3 regions of the Ensifer sp. Root1252 genome follow, and region 3 is predicted to be linked to each of the others. Evidence: predicted binding sites of a transcription regulator. Region 3 holds the regulator's gene; each other region holds the start of a gene.
The links. The regulator PhoB, encoded in region 3, activates phosphate uptake and scavenging genes when phosphate is short. The targets are predictions, from matches to a motif close to TGTCATNNANCTGTCAT.
Positions count from the first base shown of each region.

Region 1: ASD02_RS15945 (UDP-2,3-diacylglucosamine diphosphatase) is a predicted target of PhoB. The motif match lies at 7,513-7,529, and genes of this name have one in related genera.
Region 2: ASD02_RS34620 (DUF2794 domain-containing protein) is a predicted target of PhoB. The motif match lies at 4,852-4,868, and genes of this name have one in related genera.

Region 1 covers NZ_LMDT01000012.1:692,207-702,332, forward strand. The annotation lists gene ASD02_RS15910 (phytanoyl-CoA dioxygenase family protein) at 1-177, shown strand, start outside; gene ASD02_RS15915 (SDR family oxidoreductase) at 269-1,090, shown strand; cobalamin riboswitch at 1,168-1,377, shown strand; gene bluB (5,6-dimethylbenzimidazole synthase) at 1,422-2,213, shown strand; gene ASD02_RS15925 (DUF2865 domain-containing protein) at 2,122-3,192, opposite strand; gene ASD02_RS15930 (acyl-homoserine-lactone synthase) at 3,380-4,024, opposite strand; gene ASD02_RS15935 (LuxR family transcriptional regulator) at 4,179-4,916, opposite strand; gene ASD02_RS15940 (NADP-dependent malic enzyme) at 5,093-7,405, opposite strand; gene ASD02_RS15945 (UDP-2,3-diacylglucosamine diphosphatase) at 7,581-8,420, shown strand; gene ASD02_RS15950 (MFS transporter) at 8,526-9,746, shown strand; gene dgcA (N-acetyl-D-Glu racemase DgcA) at 9,698-10,126, opposite strand, start outside.
Region 2 covers NZ_LMDT01000057.1:229,392-239,517, forward strand. The annotation lists gene ccmA (heme ABC exporter ATP-binding protein CcmA) at 1-557, opposite strand, end outside; gene acnA (aconitate hydratase AcnA) at 828-3,518, shown strand; gene ASD02_RS34615 (thioredoxin family protein) at 3,702-4,475, shown strand; gene ASD02_RS34620 (DUF2794 domain-containing protein) at 4,889-5,293, shown strand; gene ASD02_RS34625 (GNAT family N-acetyltransferase) at 5,361-5,918, opposite strand; gene ASD02_RS34630 (Bax inhibitor-1/YccA family protein) at 6,040-6,777, opposite strand; gene ASD02_RS34635 (ABC transporter permease) at 6,999-9,551, opposite strand; gene ASD02_RS34640 (ABC transporter ATP-binding protein) at 9,548-10,126, opposite strand, start outside.
Region 3 covers NZ_LMDT01000001.1:458,006-468,131, reverse strand. The annotation lists gene pstC (phosphate ABC transporter permease subunit PstC) at 1-1,224, shown strand, start outside; gene pstA (phosphate ABC transporter permease PstA) at 1,221-2,543, shown strand; gene pstB (phosphate ABC transporter ATP-binding protein PstB) at 2,557-3,372, shown strand; gene phoU (phosphate signaling complex protein PhoU) at 3,429-4,139, shown strand; gene phoB (phosphate regulon transcriptional regulator PhoB) at 4,443-5,126, shown strand; gene ASD02_RS02295 (GcrA family cell cycle regulator) at 5,295-5,816, opposite strand; gene ASD02_RS02290 (aspartate aminotransferase family protein) at 6,238-7,437, shown strand; gene argF (ornithine carbamoyltransferase) at 7,567-8,484, shown strand; gene ASD02_RS02280 (Hsp33 family molecular chaperone) at 8,831-9,820, shown strand; gene apaG (Co2+/Mg2+ efflux protein ApaG) at 9,827-10,126, opposite strand, start outside.

The DNA of each region.
Region 1 (10,126 bases), on a different contig from region 3:
ATTGCGTCCTGTGCCGAGGGCTATTCCTTCCCGACCAATCTCGATCGCGATCCGCCGCTGGGCGGTCTCGCGCCGAAGACCCAGGCGCAACTGATGCATGAGGCGCTGGCAGGCAGGTGGAGCGATGCGGATTTCAGAAGCGCGCTTGGCGAGCAGGCACAGCGCAAGCTGAGCTGAACGGCAGAATCGATCTTTCCGGTCCCCGGCGTTCTGCGGCGGGGGCCGGTCGCCCTGTTTTCATCTCACTTTCAATTCTGGGAGGACTTTCATGACCGAGCAATATGGCCGTCTCGACGGCAAGATCGCCATCGTCACCGGCGGGACGCAGGGGCTGGGCGCAACGATCGCCAACCTGTTTGCGGAACGTGGGGCTAAAGGTGTCGTCATCTGTGGACGCAACGTTGCCAAGGGCGAAGCGAAGGCCGAGCAGATCCGCAAGGCAACCGGCGCGCAGGTACTTTATGTCGAGGCAGACCTCGAAAAGGTCGAGGACGCGCGCAAGGTCGTCAGCGCCTGCGACGCCACATTCGGGCGCGTCGATGCGCTGGTCAATGCGGCGGCGATCACCGATCGCGGCACCATCCTGGACACCAGCCCCGAACTGTTCGACCGGATGTTCGCTGTCAATGTGCGCGCACCGTTCTTCCTGATGCAGGAAGCGGTAAAGCTGATGCGGCGGGAGGGCACGCAGGGCACCATCGTCAATATTGGCTCGATGTCGGCGATGGCCGGTCAGCCGTTTATCGCCGCCTATTGCTCGTCGAAGGGGGCGCTGGAGACGCTGACCAAGAACACCTCCTATGCGCTGCTGCGCAACCGCATTCGCGTCAATGGCCTCAATATCGGCTGGATGGCGTCCGAAGGGGAAGACCGCATCCAGCGCGAATTTCATGGGGCGGCAGACGACTGGCTCGAAAAGGCGGCCGCCAGCCAACCCTTCGGTCGGCTTGTCGACCCCAAGGAAGTCGCGCGTGCCTGCGCCTATCTCTCGTCGGATGAGTCCGGCCTGATGACGGGGTCGGTCATCTGCTTCGACCAGTCGGTGTGGGGCGGCTATGACGGCTCGCCGCATCCGGTCGCGCCGCTCTGACATCTGACGCTGTCGCGAGGCCCTGTGGAGTGACCGGCAAGCGACGCCGGACTTGCTTGTCATTCCCTGTGGGCTGTGCCCTTATGACGCCGTCAGGTGCCCGCAACGCGGGAGAATCGGGAATCCGGTGTTATTCCGGAACGTGCCCAACGCTGTGACGGGGACGACTGCCTCTAGGGATTTTGTGCTTGCTCAAGATCTTGCCACTGGATCTTCATGTGATCTGGGAAGGTGAGGCGGCCGGTTGATCCGAAGTCAGAAGACCGGCCTGGCAAGATAGACCGATATCCGCGCGGACGGCGGAAGGTTGTGCATTGTTGGGGATCGAACGATGCGGACTGACGCTAATGGCGGCCTTGCGGCTGCAGAGGCCTTTTCATCCGACGAGCGCGAAGCCGTCTATCGAGCCATCGAAACGCGCCGGGACGTGCGGGATCAGTTCCTGGCCGAACCCTTGCCTGACGATGTGGTGATGCGCCTGCTCAATGCTGCGCACCGGGCGCCATCGGTGGGTTTCATGCAACCGTGGAATTTCGTCGTGGTCCGGCAGGCCGAAACCCGCGAGCGGGTATGGCAGGCCTTTTCCCGCGCCAACGACGAAGCGGCATTGATGTTCGATGGCGACCGCCAAGCGAAATACCGCTCCCTGAAGCTGGAGGGGATCCGCAAGGCACCCTTGAGCATCTGCGTCACCTGCGACCGCACGCGCGGTGGAGCGGTCGTTCTCGGGCGCACCCATAACCCGCAGATGGATCTCTATTCCACCGTCTGTGCCGTGCAGAACCTCTGGCTTGCGGCGCGCGCCGAAGGCGTTGGTGTCGGCTGGGTCAGTATCTTTCATGAAAATGAGATCAAGGCGATCCTCGGCATTCCCGATCATGTCGTGATCGTCGCCTGGCTTTGCCTCGGATATGTCGATCGCCTTTACCAGGAGCCGGAACTTGCGGTTAAGGGCTGGCGCCAGCGGCTGCCGCTGGAGGAGCTGGTGTTCGAGGAAGGCTGGGGAACCTGCCGAAAGGCAGACGCTGCGATCAGTTGCTCTGAACCGGCTGGTAGCCCGGACCCTTCGGATGGCGAAGGTCGATCGACGTTTCCTCCTGGGGAAGGAACGTCGGCCCGATGACCCGCACCTTGCTCTTGGCGGGATCGTAGGGGCGCTCCTCCGCAGCCGCCTTGGCGGTAGGGGCGGCCGCTTCCTTCTTGCCCTCGATGACGATGATCGACGATTCGCTGTTGCCAGTGTTGCCACTGGAAGCCTTGGGCGTCGTCGCGATCTTTGGAATCTGGCAACCGCAAATGCCCGGCTTGCCGACGCCGCGCGTCCGATAGGCAAAGGCGTTTGGCAGTTCTTTATAGGGGCGTCCCGTCGAGGCGGAGACCATCTGGTCGCTCTCCTCGGTCGCCAGGTCGTGGAAAAATAGTTCTGTTTCGGCACCCGGGCAGCGGGCGCGGCAGGCCTGCTCGTCGCGGGCGAAGTCCACAGGGCTTGCCTCGGACGAGATCGGGAAGAAGGCGCCATCGCAAGTGCGCACGCACATGGTGCGAAGCGTGCCGGAATAGACGCCGCTTTCCGGCGGGTAGGTGCCCATTTCGCCGTCCCGCAGCATTGGTCCGTAGCTTTCGTCCGGCGGCAGATCGCGCAGGATGTTGCGGTACGTTTCCGGCTCGTCCGGGTCGGCGGTCGCAAATTCCTCGCTGCCACCATAGCAACCGTTGATCTCGAGGGCGGCGAGGATGCGCCGGCGCGTATCGTCTCCATCGCCTGACATCAGCTGCTGGCGCTCCGATTTGAGGATGCGCAGATTGTCTTCCATCTCGGCGATCAGACTGTTGATGTCTGTGCAGATATCCGGGTCGCCGCCGTTGAAGACGACGACGCTGCCTGTGCCGCAGCCGGCGCGTCGGCGATCGTTGCGCGCCCGGCGCAATTCGATGTTCTGTCGGGAAATCGCGCTCGCATAATCGCGGGTATCGGCCGTAGTTTCGATGGCGGCGGGCAGTTCGGCGAGCCGAGTGTTCAGGCGGTCGCACACGCTGGAGGCCAGCGCCTGATCGGCAAGAACCAGAAGCAGCGGCAAGGTCGCCGCGGCTAGGGTTTTCATGTTCCGGAACACGGGCGAACGTCCATTCCTGCAACCGCACGGCGCCACCCTTGTTGTCCGGGTTCGGTCGCTGTCGGCACTTCCTGTTTCAGCCCTATCATAAGGCTTGTCGCCGCCGGTGCAACGACAAGCCTCGCATTGCGTTAACAGCTCCGTCCGGTGGGAGGAACGGAAGGAGCGTTAGAGATCAGGCGGCGCGTGCCGTCTCCAGCGACATCGGCCGTTCAAGAACCGTGCCTTCGATCGCCGCTACGGCCTTCATGGCGCTGAGCAGCGACGGCGTCACTTCCCAGGCGACCGCTACGGCATAGACCGAGCCGATCCGGTGCGGGTCAGCGATGCGCTCGCCGGGGCAACCCATGCGGCGGAACATCCGCTCGAGGAAGACATCGGTCACCGTGACGATATGGCTGATGCCGGAGGCCAGCCCGAGTTCGCCGACACCGCACATCAGTTCTGCGGCGGCGACGGTCACCTGGTTGGAGGCGCGGTCCTGAGAAATCTCCGGGTCGATGCAGAAGCGGCTCGATTCCCAGATCGAGGCGCTGCGGATCTCAGGGTTGTCGCCAAGCAGGATCGGGAACGTATCGTCCAGCATGTTGGGGCCGAGCGTCGGCAGCAATCTCAGCGATCCGCGCAGTTTTCCCGTCTCCGGCGAATAGGACAGAATATAGAGCGGATTCGACTTGTCGTAATTGTCGATCTCCCATTCCCCATCGGTCTGCACGTCCCATTTCAGGAAATCGTGGAAGACGCGCTTGCGCAGCTTGAACATCTCGTCGATGGACTGTGGGTGCTGTCCGCGTGTCCTGCCGTTGAGGATCCTGATCATCTTCTTCTCCATCCTTGTTTTGGGGGATGGCGTGATGCTGTCAGTCCTCAGGCAGGGGCGAAACTGTCACTACCGACAGTTCCGGAAACCGTTTTTTCCCACTAAATATAGACGGGTTTTCAGATGAGCGAAGGAGGAGCGTCTTGAGGGTGGGTCAAACCGTCGGGATCAGTGCATGGCGAACGGCCTGGGCCACGGCCTGCGTGTTGGAGACAACATTGAGCTTTCGGCGGGCATTGGTCATGAAGAAACGCACGGTGCGTTCGGAAATGCCGAGAATGGTGGCAATTTCCCAATAGCTCTTGCCGGCCGCCGACCAGGTGAGAACCTCGGTTTCGCGACCTGTGAGGCGCGTATCGCGCGTGTTCAGCCCCCCTGTCATGGCGGCGTTTTCAAGCATGCCGGCATGAAACAGGTTGGCGGCGAGCTGGAAGTCGCGCAAGTGGTTGCGCCGATAGATCGACCACTCCGCGGCCGACATATTGACGTTGATGGCCAGCAAGGCGGTGCGGCCGGCCGGCGAGGGCAGCGGCAGGGCGACGCCTTCACTGGAAAGGCCGATCTCTTCGGCCGTCTTGAACAATGGCTCGCATTCGGGAAAGCGGTGGCGCGCCGTCGTCCATTCGACAGGCCTGACGCCACCGAGCGCCAGCTTGAGGATCGGGTCGATACGGTAGAGCTCCCGCGTCAGATAAAGCTCGGCCGCGTAGGCACCGAACGTGTGGTGCAACCGGCAGATCTTGAGCTCGTCGGCATAGGGCTCAGCTTCAAGATATAGGAGATGAGCGATGCGAAAGGTACGGCGCATCAACGTAAAGAAATGGGCCGGCTCGACACAGCCTCCGCATTCCAGAATTTCCAGCATGTCGAGGACAGCCTGTTGTTCAGTCATGCCACAACACCGATTTTTGCGCTAAACCCCACAATGGTTGGGGGTTCACCTTTTGTCCAGAACCGACAGCCGATTTGCTGTGGATTGTCGACCCTTGCAAACAATGGTTGTTGCCCAGGGTCGCGGCAGCATCACAGGGCCGCCGGGTGCGGCGGCCCTTAAAAACGAGGGCGTCGCTAGCCCGGATGGCTGGCTTCAACGACGGCGAGTGCCGCCATGTTGACGACGCCACGCGAGGTCACGGACGGCGACAGGATGTGCGCCGGCAGTGCTGAGCCGAGCAGGATCGGTCCGACATGCAGGCTGTCCGTCATCGTCTTGACGACGCCAAGCGTGATGTTGGCAGCATCCAGGTTCGGGAAGACCAACAGGTTGGCTTCGCCCGAGAGCGTGCTGTCGGGCATGACGCGCTGACGCAGCACTTCGGAGATGGCCGAATCGCCGTGCATTTCGCCATCGACTTCCAGATCGGGCGCGAGTTCGCGCACAAGCTGAAGCGCCTGGCGCATCTTGGTGGCACTCTCGGAATCGCGCGAGCCGAAGTTCGAATGCGAGACCAGGGCGGCATGTGGCGTGATGCCGAAGCGCCGGATCTCCTGCGCCGCCATGACGGTGGTCTGGGCGATTTCTTCGGCACTCGGGCAGTAGCTGACATAGGTGTCGGTGAAGAACGTGGCGCCACGCTGCGAGATCAGCAGGCTGAGGGCCGAGAAATCGAGCACGCCGTCGCGCTTGCCGATGATCTGCGAGACGTCGCGCAGGTGCTTGCTGTAACGCCCTTCGACACCGCAGATTAGCGCATCGGCTTCGCCGCGCTTGACGGCAAGCGCCCCAATGACGGTGGTGTTGGTGCGGACGATCGTGCGGGCAGCTTCCGGAATGACACCGAGACGGCCGACGAGGGCGAAATAGTCCTCGACGTAGTCGCGGTAGCGCGGGTCGCCCTCGGGGTTGACCACCTCGAAATCGATATCCGGACGAATGCGCAGGCCGTAGCGACGCAGGCGCGTCTCGATGATCTGCGGACGACCGATCAGGATCGGGCGGGCCGTGCCTTCCTCCAGCAGCACCTGGGCGGCGCGCAGCACGCGCTCGTCTTCACCTTCGGCGAAGATCACGCGGTTCTTCTGCGCATTCTTGGCGGCGGCAAAGACCGGCTTCATGATGAAGCCCGAGCGGAAGACGAAGCGGTTCAGCTTGTCGAGATAGGCGTCGTAGTCCTGGATCGGGCGGGTGGCGACGCCGCTTTCCTCGGCAGCCTTGGCAACCGCCGGCGCAATCCGGAGGATCAGGCGTTGGTCGAAGGGCGAGGGGATCAGGTAATCGGGACCGAAGACCGGCGTCTCGCCGGAATAGGCGCGGGCGGCCACGTCGGACGGCTCCTCGCGGGCAAGGCCGGCAATGGCGCGGACCGCCGCCATCTTCATTTCTTCGTTGATCGTGCTTGCGCCGCAGTCGAGCGCACCGCGGAAGATGTGCGGGAAGCAAAGCACGTTGTTGACCTGGTTGGGGAAATCCGAACGGCCGGTGCAGATCATCGCGTCGGGGCGCGCCGCGCGCGCTGCCTCCGGCATGATCTCGGGCGTGGGGTTGGCGAGCGCCATGATCAGTGGCTTTTCGGCCATCTGCACCAGCAGTTCCGGTTTCAGGACTCCAGCGGCGGAAAGACCGAGGAAAACGTCGGCGCCGCCGATACTGTCGGCTAATACCCGGTTGTCGCTTTCCTGCGCGTATACGGACTTCCATTCGTCCATCAGCACTTCGCGGCCCTTGTAGACGAGGCCTTCGAGGTCGTGCACCCAGATGTTTTCGGTCTTGGCGCCAAGCGTGACCAGCAGATTGAGACAGGCGAGCGCTGCGGCACCTGCACCCGAGGTAACGATCTTGGCCTTGGCGATGTCCTTGCCGGCCAGTTCCAGACCGTTGAGGATTGCGGCCGCAACGATGATCGCGGTGCCATGCTGGTCGTCATGGAAGACGGGGATCTGCATCTTTTCGCGCAACTGGCGCTCGACCTCGAAGCATTCCGGCGCCTTGATATCTTCGAGGTTGATGCCGCCGAAGGTCGGCTCGAGCGCCGAGATGACATCGACCATACGCTCGATGCTCGCCGCGTCGATCTCGATGTCGAAGACGTCGATGCCGGCAAATTTCTTGAACAGGACGGCCTTGCCTTCCATGACCGGCTTGGAGGCAAGCGGACCGATATTGCCGAGGCCGAGAACGGCCGTGCCGTTGGAAATGACCGCGACAAGGTTGGCGCGTGCCGTGTAGTCGGCAGCCGTTTCAGGATTGTCGCGGATGGCGATGCAGGGCGCAGCCACACCGGGCGAATAGGCGAGCGCGAGATCGCGCTGGTTGCCGAGCGGCTTGGTGGGCTGAATTTCGAGCTTCCCAGGGCGAGGGTAACGGTGGAAGAAAAGGGCCTGCTGGTCGATGTCGCCGCTGACCGGACCTGTCTGGGATTTCGTTTTGTCGCCCGTGCTCATAGTCTGCATTCCTCTTTTTTGGACGTGGCCTTGTGGCATGAATTGCGAACCGCGTACAGTTTTTGCGCGGTTCTTTTAAGCCGGTGCGACGAAGCGGCCGGCGTCCGTGTCATCTTCCTGAAACACGAGTCTGGTTTTGACGGGCCCCAGAAGGCTCAATCAAGACGAGGCTGGTATGATGGCGGCACCGCAAATCAATTCCGTAAGACACCTCAGGACGTTGTTCATCTCCGACGTCCACCTCGGCTCCAAGGCCGCCAAGACCGACTTTCTTATTGATTTTCTGCGCCATCACGAGGCTGAGACCATTGTTCTCGTCGGCGACATCGTCGATGGCTGGCGGTTGAAGCGTAGCTGGTACTGGCCGCAGAACTGCAACGACGTCGTCCAGAAGCTGCTGCGCAAGGCGCGCAAGGGCACGCGCATCATCTATATCCCCGGCAATCACGACGAGTTCATGCGCGATTTCCCGGGTGTTCACTTCGGCGGCATCGAAGTGGCGCAGCGCCATATGCACAAGGGTGCCGACGGCCGCAACTATCTGGTGCTGCATGGCGACGAATTCGATGTGGTCGTGCGCAATGCGCGCATCCTCGCCTATCTCGGCGACTGGGCCTACGATACGGCGATCGCCATCAATATCGGCCTGGCCGCCGTTCGTCGCCGGCTCGGCATGCCCTATTGGTCGTTCTCTTCCTGGGCGAAGCTGCAGGTGAAGCACGCCGTCAACTTTATCGGTGAGTTCCAGAAGGTGGTTGCCGACGAGGCGCGGCGGCATGATGCGCAGGGCGTGATCTGCGGCCATATCCACCATGCGGTCATCGAGGATATCGGCGACGTGCGCTACATCAACACGGGCGACTGGGTCGAAAGCTGCACGGCGATCGCCGAACACCACGACGGCACCATGGAACTGATCACCTGGCATCAGATGCGCGGCGGCGTCGCAGAGGCCGAGGGAACGGCCGAAGCCGAACGGCTTCTGGCGCACCTGCTGACGCAACGGGCAGCCTGACGGGAACGCCGGCGAGGGCGCAAGCGTCGCTTGTAGTGAAATCTAGGTTATGGCGATCCGGCAGCGGGCTATGCTATTGCTGGCCGATAGCCATCAGGTTCTCCCATGATTCCCTCCCAAGCGCCCGCAACTGTGGGCCCTCCGCCGCGTCATTTTGCGCTTCGCATCGCCTTGCTCTTCTGCGCTCCGTTGATCGTCAACGGTTTCGCAATGCCGTATTTTCCGGTCTGGTTGAGCACGCTTTCCATGAGCGATTTCGAGATCGGCGTCGTGCTGGCGCTGCCGATGTTCGTACGCGTGATCACCGCGCCAATTGCCGGTGTGATCGCCGATCGGCTCGGAGAGCGCACGATCGTTTTGATCTGGTCAGGTTTCCTGTCGCTGGCGACGGCTTTCGTGCTGTTCTACGCCCGGGAGTTCTGGCCGGTTCTGATCATCTATACGCTGCAATCGGCGGTCTATTCGCCCTATGTGCCGATCGTCGAGGCGATCGCGCTTTCCGGCGTCCGGCGCTGGGGTTTCGATTATGCGCAGATGCGGCTTTGGGGTTCCGTCGCCTTCATCGGCGCAACCATGCTCGGCGGCTGGATGATCGGCATCTTCGGTGGCGACATGGTGCTGCCGGCGATGGCGGTCGGTTTCGGCCTGACGATCCTGATGGCCTTTGCGGCGCCAAAGGTCGGCCGACCGCGGCGCCCGTCACCGATCACGGCGCTGACCGAGCCTCCGCCGCAATCGTTGCGCCAGCTCGATCTGCAGCTATTGCTGATCGGCGTGACGCTGGTGAACGCCAGCCACGCCATGCTCTTCGCTTTCTCGGCAATCTACTGGCAGCATATCGGCTATAGCGGCACGGAGATCGGCATCCTCTGGAGTGCCGGCGTTGCTGCTGAAGTGACGATGTTCATCTTCGCCAAGGCGATCATCCGCCGCTTCAGCGTCTGGACGATGATCCTGTCCGGCTGCTCGCTGGCGGTCGTGCGCTGGATCATCTTCCCGATGGATCTCGGCTTTTCCGGCTATTTCGTGCTGCAGTGCTTCCACGCCTTCACCTATGCGATCATGCACACCGGCATGCAGAACAAGCTGGTGGAGCGCGTCGTCGAGGAGCAGGAGGCATCGGCCCAGGGGCTCTATTTCTTCTACACCGGCATTTTCACGGCGATCCTCACCTTCCTGTCCGGCTATCTCTACGCCTGGTACGGGGTGAACGGGTTCTATTCGATGTCGGTCGTCGCCTTTGCCGGCTGCTGCTTTGCCGTTGCCGCCTGGTATCTTCAGCCCCAGAGGCGTGGTTCCGGCGGAAAGACCAGCGAGGCTTCGTAGCGCAGGCCGGGCGTGCGATCGCGTGCCAGAAGCAGGGGCCCGTCGAGATCGACGAAATCCGCGCCCTGCGCCGCCAGGATTGCCGGTGCCATGCCGAGCGAGGTTCCGACCATGCAGCCGACCATCACCTTGAGGCCGAGCGACGTTGCCGCATCGCGCATGCGAAGCGCCTCCGTCAGGCCGCCCGTCTTGTCGAGCTTGATGTTGACGGCGTCATAGCGATCGACCAGGGCCGAGAGGTCGCCGGTCGCGTGCACGCTCTCGTCGGCACACACCGGAACGGGGCGGGCGATCGTGGCCAGGGCCTGATCATGGCCGGCGGCAAGCGGCTGTTCGATCAGGTCGATGCGCTGCTCGGCGCAGATGGCGAAGTGATAGGC
Region 2 (10,126 bases), on a different contig from region 3:
GCAACGACGATGCCGCCCTGATCCAGATGCGCGTTGACCAATCCGGCAAAAAGCCTGTCGGCACCGGCGTCGAGCGCCGCCGTCGGCTCGTCGAGGATCCAGATCGGACGGTGGGCGACAAGCAGCTTGGCCATCGCCATGCGCCTCTGCTGGCCGGCCGAAAGATAGCCGAAGGGTAGGTGCGCGATCCCAGGAAGGCCGACGGCTTCCACCGCTTCGACCAGGTCCCTGCCCGAGCCACCGGGCGAATCACCCATGAAGTTTTTCCAGAAGGAAAGATTTTCCGCGACGGTCAGCTCGCGTTTCATCGCATTTCGGTGGCCGAGATAGTGGCTGAGCTCTGACGGATGGCGCATTTCAGGAGGGCCATTCTCAAGTTTGAGACTGCCCTTTTCAGCCATGAGAAGACCGGCCAGAACACGCAGCAAAGTCGATTTTCCCGACCCGTTCGGACCCGTCACCACAAGGGCTTCGCCGGCACTAAGAGCAAAGGAAATATCGTTAAAAATCAGATCCTCGCCTCGCCTCGCACTCAGACCTTCAGCCAGCAGGCGCATGAATTTTCAGTTTCCCTTTACACTCTTTGCCGCAGGGCAAAAAAAAGTCCCGATTGGACCTTGGTTGGTCTGGCACGATTTGGAGAAATTATCTATAAGGCGGCCAACACGCCAGCGGTCGGCGTGAATTTCATCCTAGCGCCGAACATGGAATGAATTTCCACGTACGGACAGCGGAAATGGCCGCACCCGCATCCCAATTCGCGCTTCATTGCGCTCGGGCGTTCGTACGTCAGTTTTTGGCGATCAGACGGAACGGGGTATTATCCAGTGTCCAAGTCCCTAGACAGTTTCAATTGTCGCTCCACGCTCACCGTCAACGGTGTCGACTACGTCTATTACAGCCTGCCCAAGGCTGAGGCGAACGGTCTTGCCGGCGTTTCGAAGCTCCCCTACTCGATGAAGGTGCTGCTCGAAAACCTGCTGCGCAACGAAGACGGCCGCTCCGTCACCAAGAAGGACATCGAGAACGTCGCAGCCTGGCTGAACGACAAGGGCACCGCCGAAAACGAAATCGCCTACCGCCCGGCCCGCGTTCTGATGCAGGACTTCACCGGCGTTCCCGCCGTTGTCGACCTCGCTGCCATGCGCGACGCCATGGTGTCGCTTGGTGGCGATCCGGAAAAGATCAACCCGCTGGTGCCCGTCGACCTCGTCATCGACCACTCGGTTATCGTCGACGAATTCGGCACTCCGAACGCCTTTGCCCGCAACGTCGAGCTGGAATACCAGCGCAACGGCGAGCGTTACCGCTTCCTGAAGTGGGGCCAGCAGGCGTTCAAGAACTTCCGCGTCGTGCCGCCCGGCACCGGTATCTGTCACCAGGTCAATCTGGAATATCTGGGCCAGACTGTCTGGACCCGTGAAGAAGACGGCGAAATCACGGCCTACCCGGACACCTGCGTCGGCACCGACAGCCACACGACGATGATCAACGGCCTCGGCGTTCTCGGCTGGGGCGTCGGCGGCATCGAGGCTGAAGCCGCGATGCTCGGCCAGCCGGTCTCCATGCTGCTGCCCGAGGTCATCGGCTTCAAGCTCACGGGCAAGCTCAAGGAAGGCGTGACGGCGACCGACCTCGTGCTGATGGTCGTGCAGATGCTGCGCAAGAAGGGTGTTGTTTCGAAGTTCGTCGAATTCTTCGGCCCCGGCCTCGACAACATGACGCTCGCCGACCGCGCCACCATCGGCAACATGGGTCCGGAATACGGCGCCACCTGCGGCTTCTTCCCGGTCGACAGCGAAACCATCAACTACCTCACCATGTCCGGCCGCGAAGAACAGCGCATTTCGCTGGTCGAAGCCTACTCCAAGGCTCAAGGGATGTGGCGCGATGGTGACGGCTCCGAGCTGGTGTTCACCGACACGCTCGAACTCGACCTCGGCGACGTTGTTCCGGCCATGGCCGGTCCGAAGCGTCCGGAAGGCCGCATCCCGCTGGAAAGCATTGCATCCGGTTTCGCAACCGCCCTCGAAGGCGACTACAAGAAGCCGGGCCAGCTTTCGAACCGCTACGCTGTCGAAGGCACCGACTTCGATCTCGGCCATGGCGACGTTGCCATCGCTGCGATCACGTCGTGCACCAACACGTCCAACCCGTCGGTTCTGATCGCCGCCGGCCTTCTCGCCCGCAACGCCGTTGCCAAGGGCCTGAAGTCCAAGCCGTGGGTCAAGACCTCGCTTGCACCGGGATCGCAGGTCGTCGGCGAATACCTCGCCAAGTCGGGCCTGCAGAAGGACCTCGACGCGCTTGGCTTCAACCTCGTCGGCTTCGGCTGCACCACCTGCATCGGCAACTCCGGTCCGCTGCCGGCCCCGATCTCCAAGACGATCAACGACAAGGGCCTGATTGCCGCCGGCGTTCTCTCCGGCAACCGCAACTTCGAAGGCCGTATTTCGCCGGACGTTCAGGCCAACTACCTCGCCTCGCCGCCGCTCGTCGTCGCCTATGCACTCGCCGGAACGGTTCAGAAGGACCTGACCAACGAGCCGCTCGGCGAAGATCGGGACGGCAACCCGGTCTTCCTCAAGGACATCTGGCCGACCTCCAAGGAAATCCAGGAGTTCATCTTCAAGTACGTGACCCGCGAACTCTACGCGACCAAGTACGCCGACGTGTTCAAGGGCGACGAAAACTGGCAGGCCGTTCAGGTTCCTCCGGGCCAGACCTACGCCTGGGACGATGGTTCGACCTACGTGCAGAACCCGCCCTACTTCGTTGGCATGGGCAAGTCCGGCTTGGGCATCTCCGATATCAAGGGTGCTCGCGTTCTCGGCCTGTTCGGCGACAAGATCACCACCGACCACATCTCGCCGGCCGGTTCGATCAAGGCGGCTTCGCCGGCCGGTTCGTACCTCATCGACCATGGCGTCGGCGTCGCCGACTTCAACCAGTACGGTACGCGTCGCGGCAACCATGAGGTGATGATGCGCGGCACCTTTGCCAACATCCGCATCCGCAACCACATGCTCGGCCCGAACGGCAAGGAAGGTGGCTACACCATCCACTATCCGTCGAAGGAAGAGATGTCGATCTACGATGCGGCCATGCAGTACAAGGAAGAGGGCGTTCCGCTCGTCATCTTCGCCGGCGTCGAATACGGCAATGGCTCGTCGCGCGACTGGGCTGCAAAGGGCACCAACCTGCTCGGCGTCAAGGCCGTGATCGCCCAGTCCTTCGAGCGTATCCACCGCTCGAACCTGGTCGGCATGGGCGTCATCCCGTTCGTCTTCGAACAGGGAACGACTTGGGAATCGCTGGCCTTGAAGGGCGACGAGATCGTCACGATCGACAATCTCGCCAACGTTCAGCCGCGCGAAAAGCGCGTCGCCAAGATCACCTATGGCGACGGCAGCGTGAAGGACGTTCCGCTCGTTTGCCGCATCGATACGCTCGATGAAGTCACCTACGTCAACAATGGCGGCATCCTGCAGACGGTTCTGCGCGACCTCGCCGCCTGATCGCTCTGGTTGCTTGAAACATTGAAAGGCCGGGATACCGCAAGGTGTCCCGGCCTTTTCACGTTTCCTATAGGTTGCCTGCCCATATCCTCACTCCAACGTGACTTCCCGTTGAAGCATCGGCGTCGTATGTAATGGACTTCCCCGTGAAGTAGGCCTGTCGGCCGCCAATGAAGTGACGCCATGACATTCGCAGACAGATATTTCCTTCGCCCCGTTGCAATGGCTTTCGGGCTTTTTGCTGCAGCGTCGGTTCCGGCTATGGCTGAGGATGGCAAGGTTATCAAAGGCGTCGTCGAACTCTTCACCAGCCAGGGCTGTTCCTCCTGCCCTCCAGCCGATGCCGCCTTGAAGAAGCTGGTCGATGACGGCGACGTGGTGGCGCTGTCCTATCACGTCGACTACTGGAACTATCTCGGCTGGAAAGACACGCTCGCCTCGACAGAGAACACAGACCGGCAATATGCCTATGCCCGCATGCTGGGTCGAAATGGCGTCTACACACCGCAGGCGATCCTCAACGGTCGCGACCACGTCAACGGCGCCAATCTGCAGGCGATCAAATCCCGGCTCGACGCCATGAAGACCGCCGGCAAGGGGCTTGCCGTTCCGGTTGACGCGAAGATCAACGGCGAGGAGATTTCGATCAAGGTCGGCGCGGGTGACGGCAAGGCAAATGTCGTCGTCGTCTATTTCGACCGGGCGAAGATCGTCAATGTCGAGAAAGGCGAAAACAGCGGCAAGAAGATCGCCTACTGGCACGCAGTGCGCGATATCCAGACCATTGGCATGTGGGATGGCAAGCCTGCGACCTTCACCCTGCCTGCAACCGTCCTGACGGAGCAGCGTGGCAAAAGCGGCTGCGCGGTGCTGTTGCAGTCGATGAAAGATGCTGAAACCCCGGGCGCGATCATCGGCGCGACTGCCGTGCTCGCCGGCCCGCAGGGCAAACTGTGAGCGGCTGCAGGACGCTTTAAGTCGGAATCGATTTAGGGAAAATAGGCGGCATGCCTGAACCATTACAGCGTCCTTTGCGCGTCATACTTGACGCGCGGCGCTGTAAGGGGTGGTTCGGCCCGGCAGCATCGAGGGGCTGGGGCTGAGGGTTCGAAGTTACCGGACCGAACCGGCCATGACTGCGTTCTTTGAAGGTCACGCAGCATGACGATCTGACCGGACATACGGTGGCAACGACTCTGTCCGTCAGCGCCCGCGAGTTTTGCGGTGAATTGGGGCGGCGATTTGACTGAAATGGGGCAGAGGCAAGAAATGCCATCTGCACCCAGCGGCTCCGGCCGGTTCCGGCTTGCTTTTCGGCTCGTGTCAGGCAAACTGTTATCGTTCTGTCACAACAGAAGGCCGGATTGCCGATGACCGATGAGCCGGATTTGCCGCGAGGCGAGGCGCGACATCAGCGCCAGACCACTTCTGAAGTGGTCGTCGATCTCTCGGAATACAAGAACGCCCGGAATGCTCCTCCCATCACCTTTCACCGCCGAGAACTCGACCAGATCCTGTGGGTCTACGGCCGCATGGTCGGCGAAGGCGAATGGCGCGACTACGCCATTGACCACCTGAAGGACCGCGCCGTCTTCTCCGTTTTCAAGCGCGCGGGCGAGATGCCTCTCTTCCGCATCGAAAAAAACCCGAAGCTGGCGGCCAAGCAAGGTGCCTTTAGCGTGCTCAACGTCCACGGCACGATTCTGAAGCGCGGGCACGAGCTCGGACAGGTCCTGAAGGTTTTCGACAAGGCGCTCAAGCTGGTCGAAACCTGAGACGCCACATCGGAACGATCGGAGAGTCAGGCCCACATGCCGGCTCTGGCTTCGCTGACATCTGCCCTCAGGCTTGATAAAGCGTATCCGGGTAGACGCCCTCGGGCGGATCGCTCGTCGCTCGATCGCCCAGCGCAAGCTGCATGATCGCGGTATCGAGCCACCGTCCATGCTTGAAGCCGGTCGCCTTCATCAGCCCATGATGTTCGAAACCCAATGATTGATGGACCGCGATCGATGCGGGATGGGCACCGCCGATGACCGCCACCATCTGGCGAAATCCAAGCGCCGTGCAGCGGCGAACAAGCTCGGCGAGCAGCATCCTTCCTGCCCCCTTCCCCCGTGCCGAAGGCGCCAGGTAGATCGAATCCTCGACCAGGAAGCGATAGGCCGTCCGCGTGCGGAAGGCCGAGGCATAGGCGTAGCCGATGATCATGCCCGCCGCGTCGATCGCGACGATGTAGGGATAACCATGGCCGACGATGGTGGAGAAGCGCGCTGCCATTTCCGCCTGCGACGGAGGCGCGACCTCATAGGTCGCCACGCCGTTCAGAACGGATTCGCGATAGATCTCGGCAATGGTGGGCAGATCGGAGACGGTGGCGTCGCGCAGGGTCAGGGACATGGAAGGATCTTGACGGTTGGATTTTTTCATTCAGTCACATGGATCGCACCCGTGGATCAAGCCCTTTTCCGGGCAACAAAAAAGGCGGCCGAAGCCGCCTTTTCCGTCAATCTCTTCAGGCTTAGTTGTTCCGGTTGCCCATGAACTGCAGCATGAACATGAACAGGTTGATGAAGTCGAGGTAGAGCGTCAGCGCGCCCATGATCGCCTTGCGGCCAGCAACGGTGCTGTCGTCGGCATCGTAGTACATTTCCTTGATCTTCTGCGTGTCGTAGGCGGTGAGGCCTGCGAAGATCAGCACGCCGATCACGGAGATTGCGAAGCCGAGTGCCGAAGAGCCGAGGAAGATGTTGACGATCGACGCGATGATGACGCCGAACAGACCCATGATCAGGAACGAGCCCATGCCGGACAGGTCCTTCTTCGTGGTGTAGCCGTAGAGCGACAGTGCACCAAACGAGGCGGCGGTCACGAAGAACGTCTGCACGATGCTCTGGCCGGTAAAGACCATGAAGATCGACGACAGCGAAACGCCCATCAGGGCCGCATAGACCCAGAACGTCATCTGCGCGGCAGAAACGCTCATGCTATTGATGCGGAAGCTCATGAAGAACACGAGACCCAGCGGAGCGAGCATGACGACCCATCTCAGGGGCGACGCATAGAGAAGTTGGGCGAATGCCGGATTGGAGACGGCAAGCGCGAATGTTCCGTAAGCTGCCAGGCCGGTGATCGCCAGGCCGAGGGCCATCAAGTTGTAGACCTTCAGCATGTAGGTGCGAAGGCCTTCGTCGATCACGGCACCCGCCTGAGCGCCGGCGGGCGACATTCGGGTTTGGTAGTTTCTCAGATCAGCCATTGTTTCCTCATTTAAGCCCCGGTTGAACTTACGGTGTCGGGCGGATGACCTGACCGATCGGCCATCATCCCATGCCCAGGCGCCGCTGCGGGGCTCCAGCATGCCTGTGGATAAATATGATGCCGAAAGCCCTTGCGTACAAGACCTTCAGACCCGTGATTCGGCACAGCCTGGGCGTTTATGGCCTTGTATGACAGGGATTTACGGTTAACTCCGTCCGCTCAGAGCTCCCGCAGGACCGGCGCCGCCTTCTGACCCAGCACACGCCAGGTGCCGGCAAGCCCGATGCCAACAGTCATCACCAGCGCAATGACGACCGTGGCAACCGCAACATCCGGCAGGAAACTCGACGGCAGCTTCATGATCCGGCTGACGACGTACCAGGCGGAGACGCCGCCCGCAAACAGCGCAAAGACCGCGGTTGCAAGGCCAAGGATGATGTATTCGTAGCTGAAGGCACGGATCAGCGTGGCGCGCGTGGCGCCCAGCGTCTTCAGCACCACCGCATCGTGGATGCGCGCCCGATTGCCGGCAGCAAGCGCGCCGGCCAGCACCAGGACGGAGGCGACGAGCGCGACGGCGGCGGCAGCACGGATCGCCGTTGCCAGCTGCCCGAGAAGCGCGTTCACAATGTCGAGAGCATCCTTTACCCGCACGCTGGTGATCGTCGGATAGGCGTTGGTCACGGCTTTCAGCACCGTCGCCTCCTCCTCCGGCGTCGCGCCGGGATCGATCACCGTTGCGAGCCACGCATGCGGAGCGCCGGCAAAGGTGTTGGGCGAGAATACCATCACGAAGTTGATCGACAGCGATTCCCATTCGACATTGCGGAAGTTGGCGATCTTGGCGGTGATGTTGCGGCCAAGCACGTTGACCGTCACCATGTCGCCGATCTTCAATCCGAGCTCGCGCGCCTCTTCCGCCGAAAACGACACCAGCGGCTCGCCGCTATGGTCGGGCGCCCACCAGCTGCCTTCTGCAAGCGTCGAATTCTCCGGCTTGTTCTTGGCATAGGTGATGCCGCGGTCGCCGCGCAGCACCCACTGGCCACTCGGCGGGACGTTGCGACTGTTCACGTCCTCGCCGTTGAAGGCGACGATACGGCCGCGCAGCATCGGCACTTCGATGACCTTGCCATCAGGCATCGATCCGTTGAGCAGCGCGCGGAACCCCTCGATTTCGCTTCCCTGGATATCGACGAAGAAGAAATTGGGCGCCCGCTCGGCCATGCTGCCGGTCAGTTCGCGCCGAAGATTGCCGTCGATCAACGCAAGCGTGACGAGAAGCGCAAGACCGAGGCCGAGCGACAGCACCACCGAAGGCGTGAGCGCGCCCGGTCGATGGATGTTGCCGATCGCCAGCCGTAACGACGGCGAGTTGACGCGCGGGCTACGGCGCGCAAGCCATGAGATCAGCAGCGAGACGAGACGCAGAACGATGAAGGCGAAGGCGATCGCGCCGAGGAACACGAGCGAGATGTAGCGGTCATAGGCGGTCCAGATGGCAAGTCCTGCAAGCGCGCCCAGGCAGGCGAACGCGCCGACCAGATAGGGCCATGCGGGAAAGCCCGAGGGGTCGAAGCCCTGCTGGCGAAAGAGCGCTGTCGCCGGGATGCCGCGTGCGCGGCCGAGCGGAAGGATGGCGAACGCAAGCGCCGTCAACACGCCGAACAGGGCGGCGATGCCGAGCGCACCGGGATAGAGCCTGAACTCCGTCGAAATCGGTAGCAGATCGGCAAGAAACTGTGCGGCGACGAAGGGAATGAGCGCACCGAGAACAAGCCCTATGGCGATGCCGATCAGAGCGATCAGGAGGATCTGCGACAGATAGATCATCGCCACCAGCGAGGCAGGCGCACCCAGGCACTTGAAGGTGGCTATGACGCTGCGCTTCTGGTCGAGATAGGCGCGCACGGCATTGGCGACACCAACGCCGCCGACGATCAGGGCCGTCAACCCGACAAGCGTCAGGAACTGCGAAAAACGGGTGATATTGGCGGTCAGCGACGGGGCCGCGTTGGAGCTGGTGCGGATCGACCAGCCGGCCGACGGAAAGCGCGTCTCGGCGTCGCCGCGGACCGCGTCGACCCGGGTCGGATCGCTCACCTTCACCTTGTAGCCGTGTTCGACAAGACTTCCCGTCTGCACGAGACCCGATGCGTTGAGCGTTTCATCCGAAACCATCAGGCGCGGTGCGAAGCCGAATCCGTCGGAGAGCGCATCCGGCTCGCGCACGATCTTGCCTGAAATCTTGATGCGGGCATTGCCCAGCAGGATTTCATCACCGACGGAAATGCCGAGGCGATCAAGCAACAGCGGTGCGGCCACCGCACCGAACACGTCGCCCTGCCGCGCCAGCAGACTGCCAAGCGGCTGATCCGGTTGGCTTTCCAGCTTGCCATAGAGCGGATAGGCTGCATCGACGGCTTTCAACTCGACGAGTGCCTGGTTCGATCCATCGGGCAAACGCGCCATGGAGCGAAGGCCCGCTGAAACCGAGACGGGTCCGAGCCCGTCGAGGAACGCGCGCTCCTCTGTCGTTGCCACCCGGTTGTTGAGCTCGAAGCGGATGTCGCCGGCAAGCAGCTCGCGCCCCTGGGACGCGATCGTCGCGGTGATCGATTGCGACAGCGAGTTGACGCCGGCGATCGCCGCCGTGCCAAGCGCGATGCAGGCGAGGAAGATATAGAACCCCTTGAGGCCGCCGCGCATTTCGCGCAACGCCAGCCGCAGGGCGAGCAGTGGGCGCAGTCGGATCGCGAGGGCCTCGCTCATGCGGATGCCGCTTCCTGGCGCTGCGTTTCGACGACCGGTTCGAACGCGCCACTGGAAATGATCTCGCCGGAGCGCACCCGCACCTGCCGCGAGCAACGGGCCGCGAGCGCTGCGTCATGGGTGACCAGCACCAGTGTCATGCCCCGGTCACGCTGTTCGGCGAAAAGCAGATCGGCGATCTGCCGGCCCGTCTCGTCATCGAGATTGCCGGTCGGCTCATCGGCGATCAGCAGCTTCGGCGACGGCGCGAGTGCACGGGCGATCGCCACGCGCTGCTGCTCGCCGCCGGAAAGCTGGCCGGGATAGTGGCTCAAGCGCTCGCCGAGGCCGACGGCCACAAGCTCCTTGCGCGCGATCTCGAAGGCGCCGGGAACATTGGCGAGTTCGAGCGGCACGGCAACGTTTTCGAGGGCTGTCATGTTGGGGATGAGGTGGAAGGATTGGAAGACGATGCCGATGTTGCGCCCGCGGAAGTCGGCGACCCTGTCCTCGTTCAGCCGGTGCAGCGGCGTGCCGTCGATAATGATTTCGCCGCGGTCCAGCCGTTCAAGGCCAGCCAGCACCATCAGCAGCGT
Region 3 (10,126 bases):
GCCACGGTCGAGCTGGCGCTTGGCCAGGTCAAGTCGGTCGCCGGCGGCCTGAAGCGGTTGACGGCCGAAGAAGTTTCGGCGCTTGAAAGCGGTTCGGCCAATCTTCGCTCGACGCTTGCGGCCAAGGGCGTGGCTCTTGCCGGCGAGGGCGAACCCTACATGATCACCGCCGCCCAGCATTTCAACGCGATGAGCGCCACCAATCGCTGGCTGATGAGCGCCGTCGTCCTGCTGATCGCGATTGCCGGCGGCTTTTATGCCATCCGCAACATCGCCACCCGCTTCCGCGCCCGCAACCAGGTCGAGCGCGTCATGCTCGGCGCGCTGATCGTAGCGTCCTCGATCGCCATCCTGACGACGGTCGGCATCATCGCCTCTATGCTGTCGGAAGCCGGCCGCTTCTTCACGATGGTTTCACCCTTCGAGTTCTTCTTCGGCACGGTCTGGGACCCCCGGTTTGCTGCCGCCGGAAGCGGTGGCTCCTCCGGCCAGTTCGGCCTGATCCCGCTTCTCGCCGGTACGCTCTACATCGCCTTCGTCGCCATGCTGTTTGCGGTGCCGATCGGCCTGTTTGCCGCCATCTACATGGCGGAATATGCCAGCCCACGACTGCGTTCGACGGCAAAGCCCCTGCTCGAAGTGCTCGCCGGCATCCCGACCATCGTCTACGGTTTCTTCGCACTTGTGACCGTCGGCCCATTCCTGCGCGATATCTCTGCCCAACTGAACGGTCTCGTCACCGGCAATTATCAGAACTTCATCCAGGCACAGAGCGTCGTGACCGCCGGCATCGTCATGGGCATCATGCTGATCCCGTTCGTGTCCTCGCTTTCCGATGACATCATTACCCAGGTACCGCGGGCCCTGCGCGACGGTTCGCTCGGCCTTGGTGCCACCCGCTCCGAGACAGTCAAGAAGGTCATCCTTCCCGCAGCACTTCCGGGCATTGTCGGCGCTCTGCTTTTGACCGCCTCGCGTGCCGTCGGCGAGACGATGATCGTGGTGCTTGCCGCCGGTGTCGCGGCCCGCATGCAAATCAATCCTTTCGAGCCGATGACCACGGTGACGGTGAAGATCGTCAACCAGCTGACGGGTGACCTTGAGTTCACCTCGCCGCAGACGCTGGTTGCCTTCGCACTCGGCATCACGCTCTTCGTTATCACGCTCGGCCTCAACATTTACGCGCTCTACATCGTGCGCAAATATCGGGAACAGTACGAATGACCGACATCGCTTCCCCGGCCGTCCGGATCTCCGTCCGCCCCGCATCCGCCAAGCGTGATATCGGCATCAAGCGTCGCTACGCGGCCGAGCGTCGGTTCCGTGCCTATGGCATCAGCGCCATCAGTCTTGGCCTGTTCTTCCTCGCTCTGCTGCTGTGGACGGTGATCTCCAACGGCTACACCGCGTTCCAGCAGACGACGATCACGCTGCCGATCGAATTCACCGAAAAGGTCATCGATCCCAAGGGTGAGCGCGCGACCGACGGCAAGGTGCTGGTGGCGGCCAACTATCCGCTGCTGGTCCGCGATGCGCTGATCAAGCAGCTCGGCATCGATCCGAGCAATCGTCCGCTGGTCAAGCGGGCCACCGACATGGTGTCTGCAAGCTCCCGCACGCTGTTGCGCGACATCGTCGTCGCCGACCCGTCGGTTATCGGCAAGACCATACCGGTGACACTGCTCGCCGAAGCCAATGTCGACTCCGCCTTCAAGGGGCAGATCGACCTGAAGGTCGATGAGAGCAAGCGCAAGGTCAAGGACCAGCAGGTCACCTGGATGAACGAGCTTGCAAGCGCCGGCGTCCTGAAGAAGAGCTTCAACACCGGCATCTTCACCTTCGGTGCCTCGAGCCGTCCGGAAGCGGCAGGCGTCGGCGTTGCCGCCCTCGGTTCGCTGTTCATGATGCTGATCGTGCTCGTGCTGTCGCTGCCGATCGGCGTTGCCGCCTCGATCTATCTCGAAGAGTTTGCGCCGAAGAACCGGCTGACCGATCTCATCGAGGTCAACATCAACAATCTCGCCGCCGTTCCGTCGATCGTCTACGGTCTCTTGGGGTTGGCCGTATTCATCAACTTCGCCGGCATGCCGCGCTCGGCCGCCCTCGTCGGCGGCCTGGTGCTGACGCTGATGACCCTGCCGACGATCATCATCGCCACCCGTGCAGCGTTGAAGGCGGTCCCGCCGTCGATCCGCTCGGCAGCGCTCGGTCTCGGTGCGTCGAAGATGCAGACCATCTTCCACCACGTCCTGCCGCTGGCGATGCCGGGCATCCTGACCGGCACGATCATCGGTCTCGCCCATGCACTTGGCGAAACCGCGCCGCTGCTGTTGATCGGCATGGTCGCCTTCGTCGTCGATTATCCCGGCTCGCCGATGGAGCCGTCGACCGCGCTGCCGGTGCAGATCTACATGTGGGCCAACGAGGCGGAACGCGCCTTCGTCGAGCGCACATCCGGCGCGATCATCATTCTTCTCATCTTCCTCGTCGTCATGAACCTTGGCGCCATTCTGTTGCGACGTCGCTTTGAGCGCCGTTGGTAGTGAGGTAATTACTATGAACATCATGTCAGAAGCAGCAGTCGAAAAAGCCTTGGATCAGAAAATGAACACCGTGCCCTACAAGATGATCGGCAAGGATGTGTCGGTCTACTACGGCGAGAAGCGTGCGCTTTTCGACGTCAATCTCAATATCCGCGAGAACACGGTGACAGCGCTGATCGGCCCTTCGGGCTGCGGCAAGTCGACCTTCCTGCGCACGCTGAACCGCATGAACGACACCATCGAGAACTGCCGCGTCACCGGCAAGATCACGCTCGATGAAGACGACATCTACGACCCGACGATCGACGTCGTGGAACTGCGAGCCCGCGTCGGCATGGTGTTCCAGAAGCCGAACCCGTTCCCGAAGTCGATCTACGACAACGTCGCCTACGGCCCGCGCATCCACGGGCTTGCCCGCACCAAGTCTGAGTTCGACGAAGTCGTCGAGACCAGCCTGCAGAAGGCTGGTTTGTGGAACGAGGTGAAGGATCGCCTGCAGGAGCCGGGCACCGGTCTTTCGGGCGGCCAGCAGCAGCGTCTGTGCATCGCGCGCGCCGTTGCCGTCAGCCCTGAAGTGATCCTGATGGACGAGCCCTGTTCGGCGCTCGATCCGATCGCGACGGCCAAGGTCGAGGAACTGATCCACGAGCTGCGTACCAACTTCACGATCGTCATCGTCACCCACTCGATGCAGCAGGCGGCGCGTGTTTCGCAGCGCACTGCCATGTTCCACCTCGGCAATCTTGTCGAGGAGAACGACACCGACAAGATGTTCACCAATCCGGATGACCAGCGTACCCAGGACTACATCATGGGCCGGTTCGGTTGATGGCCGAAGCTCCTCTTCACCCCGTTTCCTGAACGCGCCCGCAAGGATCGAAGACTATGTCCATGCACATAATGTCCGCCTACGACGAAGAACTGAAATATCTCACGCGCCGCATCTCCGAGATGGGCGGGCTTGCCGAGCAGATGGTGGGCGAATCCGTTCGTGCGCTTGTCAATTCTGACCTCGCCTTGGCGCAGAAGGTGATCTCCGACGACACCATCCTCGATGAAGCCGAACGCCAGATCGGCGAAAAGGCAATCGTCACCATCGCCAAGCGCCAGCCCGTTGCTGCCGACCTGCGCGAGATCATGGGATCGATCCGCATCGCGTCCGATCTGGAGCGCGTCGGCGACCTCGGCAAGAACAACGCCAAGCGTGTCATCGCGGTTGCCGGCTCCGGCATCCCGCGCAAGCTGGCGCGCGGTCTCGAACACCTGGCAGAGCTTGCGCTGGTGCAGCTCAAGGAAGTCCTCGACGTCTACGCTTCCCGCTCGCCGGAGAAGGCCAACAGCATCCGCGAGCGCGACGAGGAGATCGACGCGATCTACACCTCGCTGTTCCGCGAGCTGCTCACCTACATGATGGAAGATCCGCGCAACATCACGCCCTGCACGCATCTTCTCTTCTGTGCCAAGAACATCGAGCGTATCGGCGACCACGCCACCAATATCGCCGAGACGATCTACTACATGGCGACGGGCGCGCAGCCGGAAGGCGAGCGTCCGAAGGACGACAATACGTCGACGCTGGGTGCCGTGAAGGACTAACGCATGTCGCGCAAAAGTGCGCAGCGGTTTTGCGATAACGACATGTGCAAAAACAAGAACTTAAAGCACAACAAGCGCATCTTAGAGATCGCGACGCGCTTTAAGACCCGGATACGTTCGAGTGCCTGCTTATGAACCTGCTCCGGTCGCAGCCCTGGTTGCGGCCCTGCTCTACTGCGTCTGAAGCTATACGTTTTCGCGCGTGCCTATGAAAACGCGCGGAGTGCTCCAGATTCTATATGTTCGAGCATCTCTTTGCGTTCGATCGAACGCGAGACGCTCTGGGTAAGGAGACGTTGCCTGATGTTGCCGAAAATCGCCGTTGTCGAAGACGAAGAGGCGCTGAGTGTCCTGCTGCGTTATAACCTCGAAGCCGAAGGGTTCGATGTTGATACGATCCTGCGCGGAGACGAGGCGGAGATCCGCCTACAGGAGCGCCTCCCGGATCTCCTGATCCTCGACTGGATGCTGCCGGGCGTTTCCGGCATCGAGCTTTGCCGCCGGCTGCGCCAACGTCCGGAAACCGAGCGCCTGCCGATCATCATGCTGACGGCGCGCGGCGAGGAGAGCGAGCGGGTTCGTGGCCTTGCCACCGGCGCCGACGATTATGTCGTCAAGCCGTTCTCGACCCCGGAGCTGATGGCCCGTGTCAAGGCGATGCTGCGGCGCGCCAAGCCCGAGGTCCTCTCGACGCTGCTTCGCTGCGGCGACATCGAGCTCGATCGCGAGACCCATCGCGTGCATCGCCGCACCCGCGAGGTCCGCCTTGGTCCGACGGAATTCCGCCTGCTCGAATTCCTGATGTCGTCGCCGGGCCGGGTGTTCTCGCGCTCGCAACTCCTTGATGGCGTCTGGGGCCACGATATCTATGTCGACGAGCGCACCGTCGACGTGCATGTCGGTCGCTTGCGCAAGGCACTGAATTTCTCGAGCATGCCTGATGTCATCCGCACCGTTCGCGGTGCCGGCTACTCGCTCGAAAGCTGAGCCAGCCGGCCACTGCAGCGCCGCGCATCTTAATGGACGCGCAAAGGTCGCTGTTGCATCTTGAATTGCGGCATGTTTCCTTGAAGCGAATACGAACCAGGGAAACATGCAGCAGCCAATAAAAAAGGGGCCGTGCGGCCCCTTTTCTGCATGTGGTTTTCGGTCGTCTCAGCGAGCGCGACGGCGCTCGGAGGTCGGCTGATAGGCAAGCCGCGCATGGAATGTGCAATAGGGCGAAGCTTCCGGGGAATCGTTGCCGCAGAAGTGGAATTCTTCCTTGAGCGGGTCGCCGATCGGCCATTTGCAGGTGCGCTCGGTCAACTGCGTCAGCTCCAGGCGGCGCGACATTGGCACGACCACATCCGTCTGGATGCGGAAATCCTGTTCGGCGACGAGATCGACTTCGACCTCTTCCTTGAGCACGGTCGCGCCGGCCGCACGGGTAACCGTCCGTGTCGTGACGCGCGAAGCGTAGTTCGGAGCGCGCGGCGCCGAAGTCGGGCGCTGCTTCGGCCGGGTCGCGGCGGTGGTTCCGCCAGCCTTGGCCCTGCCGGGCAGGCTCAGCCGGTGAACCTTGCCGATGACCGCATTGCGGCTGACGCCGCCGAGCTGTGCCGCGATCTGGCTCGCGCTCAGGCCCTCGGACCAAAGCTTCTTCAGTTTTTCCACCCGCTCGTCAGTCCAGTTCATTTCTGCACTCTCCGTTCTCAGCGTTGGCGATGACAGAATCTCTCACCACGCTCCGGACAGGCTCCGGAGCTGCAACGCGATAACACTTTTGGTGACTAGGCCCGCCGCATGCGTCTAGTAATTGAACATTAACCTACTGACCGGCGGACTCCGTGGCAAGAGTCCCGCGAATCGCGCCGAATCGATTTCTTGGTTTTCCCCAACTTGCTGGGTGGGCGTTGCATTTTTGCAAGCCCCGTCGCGTGATTTTTTCGTCGCATGGATCAGACCCGTCCGACCGCACTGCAAAGCTTGGTTTTGTTGACATTGCGCTGCGAAATAGGAATAGTGCCTGCGCCGCCGCAAGGCGGCATTTTTAATTTTTTGCCGCGCTCAACAGGGGCTCGGATCGATGCCGATAGCAATGAAGGAGAGGCTCGCCATGACTGCAACCACGCCGCTTTACGACACCTACATGCGTGCGCCGTTGCGTTTCGAGCGAGGAGAGGGCGTCTGGTTGATCGCCGAAGACGGCTCGCGCTATCTCGACTTCGCCGCCGGCGTCGCCGTCAACTCGCTTGGCCATGCGCATCCGCATCTGGTCGAGGCGTTGAAGGCGCAGGCCGAGAAGGTCTGGCACCTGTCCAACCTTTATGAGGTCCCCGGCCAGGAGAGCCTTGCACGCCGGCTGACGGCCGTCACCTTCGCCGATCGTGTCTTCTTCACCAACTCGGGTGCCGAGGCGCTCGAATGCGCGATCAAGACTGCGCGTCGCTACCACTATGCCAAGGGCAATCCGGAGAAGTTCCACATCATCACCTTCGAGGGTGCCTTCCACGGACGCACGATCGCGACCATCGCGGCGGGTGGTCAGCAGAAGTACATCGAGGGCTTTGGCCCGAAGGCCCCGGGTTTCTATCAGGTTCCCTTCGGCGATATCACGGCGCTCAAGGATGCGATCACCGACGAGACGGCGGCGATCCTGATCGAGCCGATCCAGGGCGAGGGCGGCATCCGCCCGGTCACCAAGGAATTCATGCAGGAGCTGCGCGCGCTTTGCGACGAGTTCGGTCTGCTGCTGATCCTCGACGAGGTCCAGTCCGGCGTCGGCCGCACCGGCAAGCTTTTCGCCTATGAATGGGCTGGCATCCGTCCGGATATCATGGCTGTCGCCAAGGGCATCGGCGGCGGCTTCCCGCTCGGTGCCTGCCTTGCGACCGAAGAGGCGGCTGCCGGCATGGTCGCCGGTACGCACGGTTCGACCTATGGCGGCAACCCGCTTGCCATGGCTGTCGGCAACGCCGTGCTCGACGTCATCCTGGCCGACGGTTTCCTGGAGCATGTCCGCGACGTGGCCCTGGTCTTCCGCCAGGGCCTCGCGTCGTTGAAGGACCGTTTCCCCGATGTGATCGAGGATATCCGCGGCGACGGCCTGATGCTCGGCATCAAGGCGAAAGGCCCTTCGGCCGATCTCCTGAAGGCGATCCGCGCGGAGAAGCTGCTGGCTGTTCCGGCCGGCGAAAACGTCCTGCGCCTGTTGCCGCCGCTGACGGTGACCGCCGCGGAAGCGCGCGAAGGCCTGGCGCGGATCGAGCGCGCGGCCGAAGCCGTGAGAAGCAGCAGCGGTACCGCCGCAGCCTAATTTGTGAACCCGGAGATCGGCAGCGATTTTCCCAAGGGTCCATGCGCGAGCCCAAGGTGTCGAGCGTTCTTTTGGCTCTTCGACACCGGTCGCGCTCCACGGGCCATTCTGAGACAGGAATTGACTACGATGGCAGGCACAAGACATTTCATCGATCTTTCGGCCATGACGGCAGCCGATCTGCGCACGATCATCGATGACGCACGCGTGCGAAAGACGGCGACGAAGGCCGGAACCGCCGAAAAGCCGCTCGCCGGCAAGATGTTGGCGATGATCTTCGAAAAGCCTTCGACCCGCACGCGCGTCTCCTTTGACGTCGGCATGCGCCAGCTCGGCGGCGAAACCCTGTTTCTCTCGGGCACCGAAATGCAGCTCGGCCGCGCCGAGACCATCGGCGACACTGCCAAGGTGCTGTCACGCTACGTCGATGCGATCATGATCCGCACCACCGATCATCGCCGTCTTCTCGAGCTTGCCGAGCACGCCACGGTGCCCGTCATCAACGGCCTGACCGACGACACCCATCCCTGCCAGATCATGGCCGATATCATGACCTTCGAGGAGCATCGCGGCCCGGTGAAGGGCAAGACCATCGCCTGGACCGGCGACGGAAACAACGTGCTTCACTCGCTGATCGAGGGCTCGGCCCGTTTCGGCTACCGCATGAACATGGCGGTGCCGCTCGGTTCCGAGCCGCACGACAAGATCCTCAACTGGGCGCGCAACAATGGCGGCGAGATCCTGCTTTGCCATGAGGCCGAGCAGGCCGTTGCCGGCGCGCATTGCGTCGTTACCGACACCTGGATTTCCATGAACCAGGAGCATCGCGCTCGCGGCCACAACGTCTTCCAGCCCTTCCAGGTCAACGACGCGCTGATGAGGCACGCCTCGCCGGACGCACTGTTCATGCACTGCCTGCCGGCGCATCGCGGCGAGGAAGTGACCGACGAGGTCATCGACGGGCCGCAGTCGGTGGTATTCGACGAGGCGGAAAACAGGCTGCACGCACAGAAGTCGATCATCGCCTGGTGCATGGGGCTCGTCTGATCGGCGCGTCTGCCTATTGAAATTTCCCGCATGCGACACGATTTAGGCCGAATGCGGGACGTTCCGGGGTGGAAACAACGGACGTTACCTGACGACAGGCAGCGCATGATCGGCCGGCAAAACGGCACATGCCTGCTAGACAAATCCGTTTATGGCGGGATCGAATAGGATAACGGGCAGGCTGCACCGGAGGATGTTTATGTTCTCTGCGCGGCCCTCTCCCAAGCATGTCGCGGAAAAGTGCGCAGCGGTTTTGCGATAACGATATGCACAAGAACAAAAACTTGAAGCGCAGTCAGCGAATCCTGGCGATCGCGACGCGCTTTAGTGACGTAAGGAGCAGCAGATGACTGAGATGGCACCAGGACTTGGCGAATTCGACTTTGCCGGTGACGATCATGTCGTGCCCTTCCAGGTGGAGGGCCTCGATGTGCGTGGCCGCGCCGTTCAGCTCGGCCCGATGCTCGATGCGATCCTCGAGCGCCACAACTATCCGCTTCCGGTCGCGCGGCTGGTTGCCGAGACCGTGGTGCTGACCGTGCTGCTCGGAACGTCGCTGAAGTTCGACGGCAAGCTTATCGTCCAGACGAAGAGCGACGGCCCGGTCGATCTTGTCGTCGCCGATTTTGCCACGCCCGATCGGGTGCGCGCCTATGCCCGTTTCAACGAGGAAGCGCTGGAGGAAGCTCTGAAGGACGGACGCACCCAGTCGCATGAGCTGCTGGGCAAGGGCGTTCTCGCCTTCACCATCGATCAGGGTGCCCATACCCAGCGCTATCAGGGCATCGTTGCGCTCGATGGCGCCACGCTCGAGGAGATTGCCGGCGTCTACTTCCGCCAGTCGGAGCAGATCCCGACCAAGGTGCGCCTCGGCGTTGCCGAACTGCTCGACCGCGACGAGAACGGCAAGCCGCGCCATCGCTGGCGCGCCGGCGGCATGGTCGCGCAGTTCCTGCCGGATGCGCCGGAGCGCATGCGCCAACCGGATCTTTCGGGGGGTGACGGCGACGACAACGAGGATCTCTTCGACGAGGACGATCTCTGGGCGGAAGCCAAGGTCATGGTCGAGACGATCGATGCCGACGAACTGACCGACCCGATGGTCGGCACGGAACGTCTGCTCTATCGGCTGTTCCACGAGCGCGGCGTTCGCGTCTACGAGCCGCAGGCGGTCTATGATCGCTGCAGCTGTTCGCGCGAAAAGATCCGCTCGGTGCTCACCGGACTGCACGCCGACGATATCGAGAGCACCATCGAGGACGGCTTGATCAAGGTGACGTGCGAGTTCTGCTCGACCACCTATCGCTTCGAGGCAAGCGAGGTCCGCCAGCAGTAGGATGCCTCAATTCAGGGTTCGAACGAGCCCTGGTGAATCAAGCGAGAAGGCGGGGATTGCCACGTTGAAGTGTTCTCCGCCTTCCGATTCCATGCTGTAGTGGCCGAACATGACGCCGGACGGCGTATCGAGCGGGCATCCGGAGGAATATTCGTAGGTATCGCCGGGGTTCAGCAACGGTTGCTCTCCGATGACACCGGGCCCGCTGACTTCGTCCACCTGGCCGTTCTCGTCGGTAATATGCCAGTAGCGTGTCATCAGCCGAACCGACTCGGCCGAATGGTTGGCGATGACGATGCGGTAGCC